Regions from separate parts of the Comamonas thiooxydans genome, predicted to be linked through region 2. Evidence: predicted binding sites of a transcription regulator. Region 2 holds the regulator's gene; the other holds the start of a gene.

Region 1 (6,761 bases), 2.7 Mb from region 2:
TCGGTATTACCGCCGGGCGAGAAGGGCACGACCAGCTTGAGCGGGCGATTGGGGAAGCTGTCGGCGGCGGCCGGCAGGGCCAGGCTGGCGCCCAGCAGCGCCGCGGTCAGGAGAATCTGTTTGCGTGAGAAGGTCAGGGGCACGGTATGTCTCGTTGTTTGTTGTTGGCGGGCCGCGACGGCAGACGCATGGGCCCGATCCCTGCATGGCGCAGGGCTTGGACATCATGGGCAGAGGGAGGAATTGAGGTCAATCAATCTTTGGGAAGCATGTCATGCATAAACGGAATGGCTGCCTGCCCGCATGGGCGCTCAGGCCCTCGGCGCGGCAGGCCTCTATACTTGCAGCCTCATGATTCGCTGGTTGATCGTCATTTTTCTGGCCCTGTTGCTCGTCAACGGGCTGCACGGCTGGCTGCAGCGCATAGGGCTGGGGCGTCTGCCCGGCGACTTCCGCTTCCGGCTGTTCGGCAAGGAATTTTTTCTGCCCGTGGCCAGCACCGTGCTGCTCAGCGTGGTGGCGGCGCTGATTGCCCGCTTTGTGAAGCTCTGAGAACGTAAACACGTTCTGAGGCGGGCCGACTTGAATCTGCAGGCTTTGGCTGCACATACGGACCTGAGCCCGAGCAGTGCCTGCTGGCACCGTCAGGCATTGCCAAAGAAAGGTTGCCCCTGTGTCCGAATCCCTGCACTACGTCTGCCCTCATTGCCACACCACCAATCGCATCGCCAGCGACCAACTGGGCAATCAGCCCGATTGCGGCAGCTGCCACCAGCCGCTGGTGACGGGCGAGCCCGTGGCCCTGGACAACGACAGCTTTACCCGGCACACCGGGCGCAGCCAGTTGCCCGTGGTCGTGGATTTCTGGGCTCCCTGGTGCGGCCCCTGCCGCATGATGGCTCCGGCCTTTGCCCAGGCGGCCCAGCAGCTGGCGGGGCAGGCGCAACTGGCCAAGCTCGATACCGAGGCTTATCCACAGGCCGCCGCGCCGCTGGGCATACGCAGCATTCCGACCATGGTGGTCTTCAAGGAAGGCCGCGAACTGGCCCGCATCTCCGGGGCACTGCCTGCCTCGGAGATCGTGCGCTGGGTGCGCTCGGTGAGCTGAGCGGCGGATTTTCCCGCTCCTGGCTGCATCACCAGGGCATGGCTTCCAGTGACGCAGCCGGGGCGTTAGCCTTGCTCAGGCGGCGATGTCCAGCACCACGCGGCCTTCGATCTTGCCTGCGTGCATGCGGGCAAAGATGTCGTTGATGTTTTCCAGCTTGTCGGTGGAGACGGTGGCCTTGACCTTGCCCTGGGCGGCAAAGTCCAGCGACTCCTGCAGGTCCAGGCGCGTGCCGACGATGGAGCCGCGTACCGTGATGCCCTTGAGCACCATGGAGAAGATCGGCAGCGGAAAGTCGCCGGGCGGCAGGCCGTTGAGCGAAATCGTGCCGCCGCGACGCACCATGCCCAGAGCCTGCTCGAAAGCCTTGGGGGATACGGCCGTGACCAGCACGCCGTGGGCGCCTTCGATCTCTCTTTGCAGGTAGGCTGCCGGATCGGTGTTCATGGCGTTGACGGTGACGGTGGCGCCCAGCTGACGTGCCAGAGCAAGCTTGCTGTCATCGATGTCGACGGCCGCGACGTTGAAGCCCATGGCCTTGGCATATTGCACAGCCATATGGCCCAGGCCGCCGATGCCCGAAATCACCACCCAGTCGCCGGGCTTGGCGTCGGTGACTTTCAGCCCCTTGTACACCGTGACCCCGGCGCAGAGTACGGGAGCGACATCGATAAAGCTCACGTTGGACGGCAGATGGCCCACATAGTTGGGATCGGCCAGTGCGTAGTCGGCAAAGCCGCCGTTGACCGAATAGCCGGTATTGGTCTGAGATTCGCACAAGGTTTCCCAGCCGCCTATGCAGTGGCGGCAGAAGCCGCAGGCGCTGTGCAGCCAGGGCACGCCTACGCGATCGCCTTCCTTGACATGCTTGACGTTCTTGCCCACCGCAGCCACATAGCCCACGCCTTCGTGGCCGGGAATGAAGGGCGGATGAGGCTTGACAGGCCAGTCTCCTTCGGCCGCATGCAGATCGGTGTGGCAGACGCCGGAGGCGGCAATCTTGACCAGGATCTGATCGTCTGCCGGTCGAGGGACCGGCATTTCTTCGATCGTGAGCGGCTTCCCGAAGGAACGCACCACGGCGGCTTTCATGGTCTGGGGTAAGGACATCAGAGCACCTCCTTGAAGTAGAAGGCAAGGCCCAGACCTGTAGGCCGGACACTTGCCCGTCAAAGAACCATGCCGGTATGGCATGGGTGTTGCAGCGGGCTTCGTGACCCGCTGCATGGCCCCGGCGGAGCGAACCGCCGCAGCCGTCTCGTACTGTGCAATGGCTGCAGCATAGCTTCTTTGACTTAACTCAAGTCGCGCCCATCCCTGCCGCGCGGGCCTCGGCGCGCGGACGGCTAGGCGCCGCCTTCCAGATAGGCTGCAATCGCCTGCTCGCGCGCCTTGCTCACGGCATCGCCAATGGCCTTGCCCTTGAGGCCACGCTGCGCTGCCGCCTGGGCAACGGGGGCGGTCTCCACGGCGAGAGCCGCCTTCAGGGCATTGCCCAGGCGCTGGCGCTGCGGATACGCCGCCTCTTCAAAGCCCAGCCGGCCGCGTGCATCGCATTCGCAGGCCAGCAGGGCTTCCTCGAAGCGCTGGGGCTTGCGGATGGCATCGCAGCGCTCCAGCAGGCGCAGCAGGGCGGCGGCATTGAGTTCGTTGCTGCGGTGGAGGTTGCCATGTTCGCGCGCCACGACCTCGGCCAGCTCCTTGCAGTCGTTGGGCACGCGCCAGCGCTCGCAGACCTGCAGCAGCAGGCGGGCGCTGCGCTGTTCATGGCCGATATGGCGGGGCAGCACATCGGCCGGCGTGGTGCCTTTGCCGAAGTCATGGCACAGGCAGGCAAAACGCACGGACAGCGGAGCCTGCAGACGCGCCGACATGTCCAGCACCATCATGGCATGCACGCCGCAATCGATCTCGGGGTGGTATTCGGCGCGCTGGGGAACGCCCCAGAGTCTGTCTAGCTCGGGCAGCAGCCGGACCAGCGCCCCGCATTCGCGCAGGATGTCGAACATGCGCGAGGGCCGCTCCTCCATCAGGCCGCGGCTGATTTCCTGCCACACGCGCTCGGGCACCAGGGCATCGACCTCGCCGGCGGCCACCATCTCGCGCATGAGTTCCATGGTTTCGGGCGCGACGCGGAAGTCGGTGAAGCGCGCCGCAAAGCGCGCCAGACGCAGAATGCGCACCGGGTCTTCGCGAAAGGCATCGGTCACATGGCGCAGCACGCGGTCCTTCAGATCCTGCTGGCCGTGATAAGGATCCACCAGGTCCTGGAGCTCGTCCTTGCCTCTCCAGTCCGCAGGAGCGGCGATGGAGTTGATGGTGAGATCGCGCCGCGCCAGGTCTTCTTCCAGCGTCACATCGGCGGCGGTGTGAACCACAAAGCCGCGATAGCCCATGCCGTTCTTGCGCTCGGTGCGCGCCAGCGCGTATTCCTCATGGGTCTGGGGATGCAGGAACACCGGAAAGTCGCGCCCCACGGGCACGAAGCCGCGCGCGCTCATCTGCTCCGGGGTGGCGCCAACCACCACCCAGTCCGTGTCGTTGACGGGCAGGCCCAGCAATGCATCACGCACCGCGCCGCCTACCTTGAAAACCTTGAATTCACTCATGCTGCAATGGTAGTGGCTGCGCGTCGGCCTGCAGATACCGCGATTGCGGGATTGCTGCCTCAGCGCTGCTGGCGATAAGGCTCTTCGAACTGCAGAAAGTCCTGCTCGGCCAGGGCCGCCTGAATCCATTCCTGGGTGGCGGGCAGCTGGGTGACGCGCTGCACATAGGCGCGTACCGGGGCCGAGGTCGGCAGGCCGTAGCTGTTGATGCGCATGCAGACCGGCGCAAAAAAAGCATCGGCAATGCTGAACTGGTCAAACAGCATGGGGCCGCTGGCGGCGTTCAGCAGCGGGGTCCAGAGTTCCTCGAGCTGCTGGACATCGCTGCGCAGGTCAGCATGCTCGGCCCAGAGCCGGGCGCCGGTCTCCTGCAACTGGGCTTCGATATTCATGGGGCAGAAGCTGCGCAGCGCACCGAAGCCGCTGTGCATCTGCGCCACCAGGCTGCGCGCGCGGGCGCGCTGGGCCACGGTCTGTGGCCACAGGTGCTTGTCGGGGAAGCGCTCGGCCAGGTATTCGCAGATGGCCAGGCTGTCCCAGATGACCAGCCCCTCGTCGACCAGCAGCGGCACCTTGCCGGTGGGGGCGAGTGCCAGCGCCTGCAGCTTGAAGCTGGAGTCGGGGGCAAAGCTGTCAAAGCGCAGTGTGAGCTCTTCGAAGCTGATGCCGCTTTGGCGCATCAGCACCCAGGGCCGCATGGACCAGGATGAGTAATTCTTGTTGCCGATATAGAGCTTCATGGCGGACTCCTGTGTGTATCTGCCGCCGAGCTTATCAAGCTTGGGCCTGGCGGTCTGTGTGTTTTGATTCCACAGTCATGTCTGGGCGGCGCGGCGGATGATGTAATTGCACCACTATGGCAAATACTTCCACTTCTTCTGCAAACCTGGCCGCGCATGTGGCAGGGGCTGGTCACCACAAGGGCGCGCTGGTGCTGTTCTCGGGCGGCCAGGACTCGACCACCTGCCTGGCCCAGGCCCTGGCCATGTTCGAGCGCGTGGAGACGCTGGGCTTTGACTACGGCCAGCGCCACAGCGTGGAGATGCAGGTGCGCGCCGGCGTGCGCGAGCAGCTGGCTCAGCGCTTTCCCCAGTGGGCGCCGCGTCTGGGCGAGGACCATGTGCTGTCGCTCGACGTGCTCAAGCAGATCGGCGGCTCGTCCCTGACCGAGGATGTGGCTTTTGCCATGCAGGCCGACGGCCTGCCCAATACCTTTGTGCCGGGCCGCAATCTGCTGTTTCTGACGCTGGCCGGCGCGCTGGCCTATCGCCGCGGGCTGACGGTGATCGTCACCGGCGTCTGCGAGACCGATTACTCGGGCTACCCCGATTGCCGTGACGACACCATGAAGGCCCAGCAGCTGGCGCTGAACCTGGGCCTGGAGCGCCGGTTGCGCATCGATACGCCGCTGATGTGGCTGGACAAGGCCCAGACCTGGCAGCTGGCCCATGATCTGGGCGGCAGCGAGCTGGTGGAGCTGATCCGCACCGAGACCCATACCTGCTACCAGGGCACGCGCGATGTGCTGCACGACTGGGGCTATGGCTGCGGCAGCTGCCCGGCCTGCGAGCTGCGTGCATCGGGCTGGCAGAACTGGCGCGCCAGCCAGTCGGTGTCCTGAAATCGATAGCTGCTTGCGCTTGATGAAAAAGGACTTCAGGCTGAAAAAGCATTGAAGTCATTTGATTTGAAGTGGTAAATGCTCCTTAATAAGGAGCATTTTTTTCGATGAGTCCGACTCAGGCGCTGGGCCGCGTGGCGATCTGCCCGGCCTGAATCTGCGCCGTCATCTGGCTGAGCCAGGCCTGGCTCTCGGGGCGCTCGAACAGAAAGTCCCAGATGGCATCGTGCTGGCGCGGTGTCAGGCCGAGCGCGCCATGGCGGCGCATATGGGATTGCAGCCGCAGCACCTCGGGGTGCGTGAGCGGCAGCTGCATCACGGTCAGTGGCGGGCGCTGGCGGTAGCGGCGCTGGGGAATGTTCTTGCGGGGACGACTCATGGCAAAGCGATTCAAAGGTTAGACGGGCCAGACCACGCCGTTGTCGTTGAGGATGGCGTCCAGTGGCAGGTCATGGGCCTCGGGCTGGAAGTCATCGACATAGCCATTGGTGTAGCCCAGGCCCACGGTGAACGGGCGCGGGCTCAGCTCGGCCAGCGTGCGGTCATAGAAGCCGCCGCCATAGCCGAGGCGGTAGCCGCCGGCCGCATAGCCTACGCAGGGGACAAACAGCAGTGTGGGCACCAGCAGTTCGGTATCCTTGGGCTTGGGAATGCCATAGGCGTCCTCCTCCATCGGGCAACCGGGGTACCAGGCGTGAAAACTCAGCGTCTTGCGCTGTTTGTCTATCACCGGCAGCCCGATCCTGCGCCTTTGTGGAGTACCCTGTAGCTCGCCATCTTCCTTCCAGCGATGCAGGGCTGGCAGCGGATCGAATTCACCCTTGATGGGCCAGTAGGCACCAATCACGGTATCGGGCCGCTCCATCAGCCAAAAGCGCATCACCTGCTGCAGCGCATCGGCGCGTTGCAGGCGATCTGGAAGGTTGAGGCGCAGTTCAATCAACTTGCGGCGTAACGCTGCTTTGTCCATCGGATAATTTCCTCCATGCACTGGCTGAAGATTTTGACACCGCTTTGTGCGGCTTCCCTGTTGACTGTAGCTGCTCCGTTTGCGCAGGCACAAAACCCGGGCGACGCCGTGTTGCTGGATATGCAAAAAGCATTCCGCAGCCGCAACCAGACGGCGCTGACCCAGCTCCTGCCCCAGGCTGCCGGTCACCCTCTCGAACCTTGGGCCGCTTACTGGGAACTCAAGAACCGTCTGGAAACCGCGTCGCCCGATGAAATCCAGGGCTTTCTGAGCCGCTATGCCGGCACCTACCAGGAAGACCGCTTGCGCAACGACTGGCTGCTGCTGCTGGGAAAACAGCGTGACTGGAACACCTTCAGCCAGGTCTATCCCAAGTTCCGCATGCGCGACGACAAGTCCGTCACCTGCTACGCCCTGCTCGCCGATGCCTTGCAAGGCCGGGGCGCGCCCAAT
Region 2 (6,761 bases):
ATCAGCGCGCTGGGGCTGTTCCTGTTTACCGCCGTGGCGGGGCGTCTGTGGTGTGGCTTCTCCTGTCCGCAGACGGTCTACACCGAGATCTTCGTGTGGATCGAAAGCAAGGTCGAGGGCGATCGCAGTGCCCGCATGCGTATCGACAAGAGCGGCTGGACTTTGGAGAAGATCTGGAAAAAGTCGCTCAAGCAGTTTCTCTGGATCGTTCTGTCTCTTTGGACAGGCTTCACCTTTGTCGGCTACTTCGTGCCCATCCGTGAATTGGGTTTGGAGTTGATGGCCTTCCAGGGCAGTTGGCAGATTTTCTGGGTGGCGTTCTATGGGTTCGCCACCTACGGCAACGCCGGCTATATGCGTGAGCAGGTCTGCAAGTACATGTGTCCCTATGCACGCTTTCAGAGTGCCATGTTCGACAAGGACACCATGATCGTCAGCTACGACGCCGAACGTGGTGAAGCTCGCGGCCCGCGCAAGAAAGACGTTGACTACAAGGCGCAGGGCCTGGGGGACTGCATAGATTGCAAGCTTTGCGTTCAGGTCTGTCCCGTGGGCATCGATATCCGCAAAGGGCTGCAGTACGAGTGCATCGGCTGCGGTCTGTGCATCGATGCCTGCAACTCCGTGATGGACAAGATGGAGTATCCGCGTGGCCTGATCCGATTGACCACTCAGAATGCCGTGGCGAAGGCGTGGAAGCAGGTGCAGATGATTCGCCGCATTTTCCGTCCGCGTGTGCTGATCTACTCAGCCGTGCTGGTGGCCCTCAGCGCTGCCATGATCGCCAGTCTGGTGCTGCGCGAGCCGCTCAAGGTCGACGTGATTCGCGATCGTGCTGCGCTTTCGCGCATCGTGGCGGGCGGCAAGCTGGAGAACGTCTACCGTCTGCAGATCATGAATGCCACCGAGTCCGAGCAGCGCTACCGTATCAGCGCCGTGGGCCTGGAGAATCTGGAAGTCGCATCCGAGCAGGAAGTGAGCGTTGGCCCTGCAGAGACACGCGGCATTGCAGTGCGGCTGCAGATTCCGTATGGCTCAGCAACTCCCGGCTCGCACCCCGTACACTTCAATGTGGACGCAGTGACTGCCGGAGCAGGGCGTATTTCCGAGAAGACGGTGTTCCTGGTGCCGCGTTAATGCCAGGTCTTGCCGGTTTTCGTGAGCCATCACGGAGGCCGGACAAGGGCACCGCCAATCGGCAACAATTTATGCCACCCTGCCATGTGTGCCTGGGTGGCCAGAATTTTGGAAAGAGGTTTCATCATGTCGGCAGCACAAGCCAAGGTCTCGCAAACGGCCAAGATCATCCACCCCGAGGACGGCAAGCCCTGGTGGAAGTTTGCCCATGTCTGGCTCATCATCGCCGGTCCGGTAATCGTGGTGATTGCCGGCTTTGCCACGGCATACATCGCACTGAGCAGGCCCGATCCCGTGATTGACCCTGACTACTACCGCCATGGCATGGAAATCAACCAGCGCCTGAGCGAAAGTGAAAAAAGCCTGGCCCCAGCAGTCACCGGCCGCAATCATGCGGCCACGCCAGCCAAGGACCATCCGCTGGATCGCTGAGCGCTCCGGAGCTTGCTCCTTGCTCCGCCAAGGTCGCTTTTGCGGCCTTTTTTGTTGCCGATATCAAAATCAGAGCGTGGTGCGCATGCTCCGTATAACGTTGATGTAGACGTAAATGGTTTTTTGATATTCAGATAGCGCAGGATGCTACTGAAAAGAGAGCAATTCAGGGTTTCCCGCCACGGTGCATGCCCGAAGTCCTGCATGAACGGTCACCACTGTTGTGCAAAATATGACCAAGCCCACAGCCCAAGGAGAATCAGGATGGATGCTCGACGCTGGATGTGGATTGTCTGGCCGGCCTTTCTGGCGGCGGCAATCATGGAGATGGTGGTTTTCGCCTTTGTGGATCCGCTGGATGTGCACTGGCTGGGTTCCCCCCTGGACTGGTCGCGCCAGGCCATCTATACGGTCGCTTTTTTTGCCTTCTGGGTCGTGACCCTGGTCGGAGGTGCGATGACGGTGATGCTGGGGCGCTCCGTCAGCGATCTCAATGGCGGCATCGTTTCGGAGCCTCTGCCCGAGTAACTCGCGCAGACAAAAAAGCCCGCTGTCCGCGGGCTTTGTCCTGAGAGTGTCTGCCGACTTGGTTCAGCTCTGACATTGCTGGCTGTTGACGATGCGTTTGAGCGCCTCGGTATCCAGGATGCGCAGGTGGCGCTGCTTGACTTCCACAATGCCTTCCTCTGCAAATTTGGAGAAAGTGCGGCTCACGGTCTCGAGCTTGAGGCCCAGGTAACTGCCGATTTCTTCGCGCGTCATGCGCAGCACCAGCTCCGACTTGGAAAAGCCGCGTGCCGACAGACGCTGAACCAGGTTCAGCACAAAGGCCGCCAGGCGCTCTTCGGCCCGCATGCTGCCCAGCAGCAGCATCACGCCATGCTCGCGCACGATTTCGCGGCTCATGACCTTGTGCACATGGTTCTGCAGGGCCGTGACCTCGCGCGAGAGCTGCTCCAGTTTGTCAAACGGCATGACGCAGACCTCGGCGTCTTCCAGAGCCACGGCATCACAAGTGTGGTGGTCGTTGACGATGCCGTCCAGACCAATGATTTCGCCAGCCATCTGAAAGCCTGTGACCTGATCGCGTCCGTCTTCGGTGGCCACGCTGGTCTTGAAGAAGCCGGTTCGAATGGCATACAGCGAGGTGAACTCTTCGCCATTGCGAAACAGCAGCCCGCCGCGCTTGACCTTGCGGCGCGTGGCCACAATCTCGTCAATGCGCTCCATTTGTTCATCGTCCAGGCCCATGGGCATGCACAGTTCACGCAGATTGCAGTTGGAGCAGGATGCTTTGATGGTCTGAAGATTCATGGGCTTTTAGCAACGGCGCAGACAGACACAGAGTGGAGAGTCGCGCTGGTCATTGACCTCGTGGTTGAAGATGAGATGGATCAAATTGTCGCAGCACTTGCCTTGAGGTCTCTTGATTTTCATCAAGGACAGGGTGATTGCCTTGGGGCACATTGCCTATATTCGTTCAAAAACATGCGCTTTTGCCTATTTTGGGCATGATTTTCAGGATCTGATTTCCATTGAAATATGCTCCATACAGAGTGTGGGCGCACCCTAACTCCCAGTTATGACCGCAGTCACACCTGAGTTGCTGAGCCGCTTCGATATCCCCGGCCCACGCTACACATCGTTCCCAACAGCCGACCGTTTTGTTGAGGCTTTTGGTGCAGACGACTACATACTGGCACTCAAGCAGCGCAAGACGCATTCTGGCTCGCGCGCTTTGCCCCTGTCCGTTTATGTGCATGTGCCGTTCTGTGAGTCGCTTTGCTATTACTGCGCCTGCAACAAGATCGTGACCAAGCATCATGAAAAGGCTGCCGAGTATCTGGACTACTTGAGCCGCGAGCTGGCCATGCATACCGAGCATTGCGGCAAAGGCCAGCTCGTAAGCCAGCTGCATCTGGGCGGAGGCACACCGACCTTCTTCAGCGATGCAGAGTTGCAGCAGCTGATGGTCTTGATGCGTGAGCATTTCAAGCTGGATCCCGCGGGCGAGTACTCCATCGAGGTCGATCCGCGCACCGTCAGCAACGAGCGGCTGAGAGCTCTCAAGGACATGGGGTTCAATCGACTGAGCTTTGGCGTGCAGGACTTTGATCCCGCGGTGCAGAAAGCGGTGCACCGCGAGCAGCCCGCCGAGCAAGTATTTGCGCTGGTGGCCGAGGCACGCCGCCTGGGCTTTGTCTCCATCAATGTGGATCTGATCTACGGCTTGCCCAGACAAACGCCCGAGTCTTTTGCGCGCACGCTGGCACAGGTCAATGAGCTGCGTCCCGATCGCATTGCACTGTATGCCTATGCGCATCTGCCCGAGCGCTTCAAGCCGCAAAGGCGTATCGAATCGGCAGACCTGCCCATGGGACAGGACAAGCTGAACATGCTCTCCGGCGCCATTGATGCATTCATGAATGGCGGCTATGTCTATGTAGGCATGGACCACTTTGCATTGCCTGACGACTCTCTGGCCATTGCCAAGCGCCAGGGGCGCCTGCATCGCAACTTTCAGGGCTACAGTACCCAGCCTGATTGCGACCTGATTGCACTGGGCGTATCGGCTATCGGCAAAGTGGGTGCGACCTACAGTCAGAACGTCAAGACTCTTGAAGAGTATTACGATGCCGTCGATGGCGGCATGTTGCCCGTGCAGCGCGGACTGGCGCTTTCGCGTGATGATCTGGTGCGCAGAGCCGTCATCATGTCCATCATGTGCCAGGGCTCTGTCCTGTATGAGCCCATGGAGCAGGCCTGGCTCATCAATTTCCGCGAGTACTTCGCTGCGGAGCTGGATGCGCTGGCAGAGATGCAGCGCAACGGCTTGGTCGAGCTGTCCGTCGAGGGCTTCAGGGTCACTGGCCTGGGCTGGTTTTTTGTGCGCGGAGTAGCCATGCTGTTTGACCGATATTTGCAGGCCGACCGGAACCGCGCCCGCTTTTCGCGCATCATCTAGCGCATGTTGTTTTCGCTGGTCTGGACTGCTTTGATCATGGGGCTCGTGGGTGGGCCCCATTGTCTTGTGATGTGCGCTGCTCCCTGCAGTGTGGTCACAGCAGCGAAGCCTGTCGGCGGCGGGCAGCCAGTTGTCGTGCTCGGCCTGCAAAAACGCCAATGGCTGCGTACCAGCCTGTTTCATCTGGGCCGCATCGCTGCCTATGCCCTGCTGGGAGGAATTGCGGCCGTGGCCATGGAAAGTCTGTCCTGGCTGACCAGTCAGACAACGGCATTGCAGAAACTGTGGACGCTGATGCATGTGGCGGTCATGGCCTGGGGACTGGCCATGGTGGTGCAGGCGCGGCAGCCAGCCTGGCTGGAGCGGGCGGGGCGTTCCGTCTGGGCCAGGGTTCAGCCCTGGGTCACCGCGCCGGGCGGCAGTCTGGCAGCAGGCTTTGCCTGGGCACTGATGCCTTGTGGTTTGCTGTATTCGGCGGTGTTGGTGGCGGCCTTGAGTGGCGGCGCCTGGCAAGGTGCTTTGTCAATGGCAGCCTTTGCCGTTGGTGGTGCACTGTGGCTGCTGGCGGGGCCTTGGCTGTGGCAACTGGGGCAGTCGCATGTCAATGCATTGCGGGCCAGGTGGGGCACCAGAGTTGCAGGTCTGATGCTGATTGGTGTTGCGAGTTGGGCTTTGTGGATGGACCTGGTCTACAAACCCAGCCTTTGGTGCCGATAAGTCACACAAGAGGGGGTTGTTGACGCTGTTTGCATCCCAACAGACCCTAGTCATGCTTGAGCAGTCATGGAACTGCGGAATAATGTCTTATCTTGTGTGTAGCGCTCAAAGTGAATCGTTTCGTTGCTATTGATATCGGACAACTGCGTATCGGCATGTATGTCCATCTGGAGACTGGCTGGTTGCGCCATCCGTTTCCCGTCAGCAGCTTCAAGATTGTCAATGACGAGCAGTTGCAGACACTCAGAACCCTGAAGCTCAAGGCAGTCCAGGTTGATCTATCGAGAAGCGATCTGGAATCAGCGGCTGCGCCTCCGGCGGCAGACCCTCAACTCGTTCCTCCCCCCCCCGAGAATGATGCGCATGCATGGCGCAACAGCATTTTGAGCGTGCAATCCAGGTTTCTGGGTGCGGTTTCCGTATTTGATGACGTGCAGGCCTTGTTGCCAGCCAACCCCGAGAAGGCGCGGACAACGACGGATATGCTGGTTGCGCAGCAAGTCGTCAAACTGGCGCAGGCTCGTGATCTGAGTTTGCATCTGCTCGCGGATACGGGGGGGGCCACCTTTGGCGTTCATGGTGTCAACGTCTCTGTACTGAGCCTGCTGCTGGGTAAGACGCTGGGCCTGTGCGATGACGTATTGAAGGATCTGGGCTCGGCAGCCCTGTTGCATGACATCGGCAAGCCGGGGCTTGAGATTTCTGCATCGGCCAATGCACTGAATCAAGGCACGGGCCGCACGCCTCTGCGAGAGACCGTGTATGCGCGGCATGTCGGAGAGTCGGTGGCATTGGCTCTATCCATGGGCTATCCTCCTTCCGTCACGACGGCCATTGCCCAGCATCATGAATGGGCCGATGGGTCAGGCTTTCCACTTGGCTTGCTGGCCGAAGATATGGACATTGCCGGACAGATCCTGGCGCTGGTCAATAATTTTGAGCGCTTGTGCAATCTGCCACTGCAAGGCAACGAAATGACGCCTCATGAAGCCATGGCTGCGCTGTACGGACAGTATCGCCAGCGATATGCGCCCGATGTGCTCAAGGCATTCGTGCAGACCTTGGGGGTCTATCCGCCGGGTTCTTTGGTGGAACTAAGCGATGGGCGGATGGGCGTAGTGGTGTCTGTCAACACCAGCCAGTCGCTCAAGCCGCAGGTGCTGACCTATGACATGCAGGCCCCGCAGAAGCTGCGGTTCGTGGATTTGCTTGAATATGTGGGTCTGGGTATTCGCCGAGGTTTGACGCGAAATCAGCTTTCTCGAAATGCGTTAGAAGCTTTACAGCCGCAAAGGCGTCTTTGCTACTTTTTTGACAGTTCTGCAGCACCTGCTGCCGAGAAAGACCTCGCGTGACTTTGCAGCAGAGTTTTCTGATTGACCCTCTGCTTGCCTCCATGCTCGATGGTTTGCAGGAGGCGGTCTGGCTGCTGGATGCGCAGACATTGCGTGTCGTGCATGCCAATGCAGCCAGTATGCAGCTCACAGGCTACACGCCCGAGCAGGCGCAG

What was found. The regulator FNR, encoded in region 2, switches genes on or off when oxygen is low (the NO sensors DNR and NnrR bind a similar motif). The targets are predictions, from matches to a motif close to TTGATNNNNATCAA.
Region 1: the regulator FNR is predicted to act here: its motif matches at 2,399-2,412, upstream of adhP (alcohol dehydrogenase AdhP).

What each region holds. Positions count from the first base shown of each region.
Region 1 is NZ_AP026738.1:5,312,209-5,318,969, reverse strand. Features, by position in the region: gene CTR2_RS24760 (Bug family tripartite tricarboxylate transporter substrate binding protein) at 1-143, opposite strand, end outside; gene CTR2_RS24755 (DUF2905 domain-containing protein) at 352-552, shown strand; gene trxC (thioredoxin TrxC) at 674-1,108, shown strand; gene adhP (alcohol dehydrogenase AdhP) at 1,184-2,218, opposite strand; gene CTR2_RS24740 (multifunctional CCA addition/repair protein) at 2,455-3,717, opposite strand; gene CTR2_RS24735 (glutathione S-transferase family protein) at 3,777-4,457, opposite strand; gene queC (7-cyano-7-deazaguanine synthase QueC) at 4,574-5,338, shown strand; gene CTR2_RS24725 (hypothetical protein) at 5,457-5,717, opposite strand; gene CTR2_RS24720 (5-formyltetrahydrofolate cyclo-ligase) at 5,736-6,308, opposite strand; gene CTR2_RS24715 (lytic transglycosylase domain-containing protein) at 6,324-6,761, shown strand, end outside.
Region 2 is NZ_AP026738.1:2,146,102-2,152,862, forward strand. Features, by position in the region: gene ccoG (cytochrome c oxidase accessory protein CcoG) at 1-1,137, shown strand, start outside; gene CTR2_RS09865 (FixH family protein) at 1,264-1,569, shown strand; gene CTR2_RS09870 (hypothetical protein) at 1,834-2,097, shown strand; gene fnr (fumarate/nitrate reduction transcriptional regulator Fnr) at 2,161-2,883, opposite strand; gene hemN (oxygen-independent coproporphyrinogen III oxidase) at 3,152-4,534, shown strand; gene CTR2_RS09885 (sulfite exporter TauE/SafE family protein) at 4,538-5,251, shown strand; gene CTR2_RS09890 (HD-GYP domain-containing protein) at 5,362-6,606, shown strand; gene CTR2_RS09895 (sensor domain-containing protein) at 6,603-6,761, shown strand, end outside.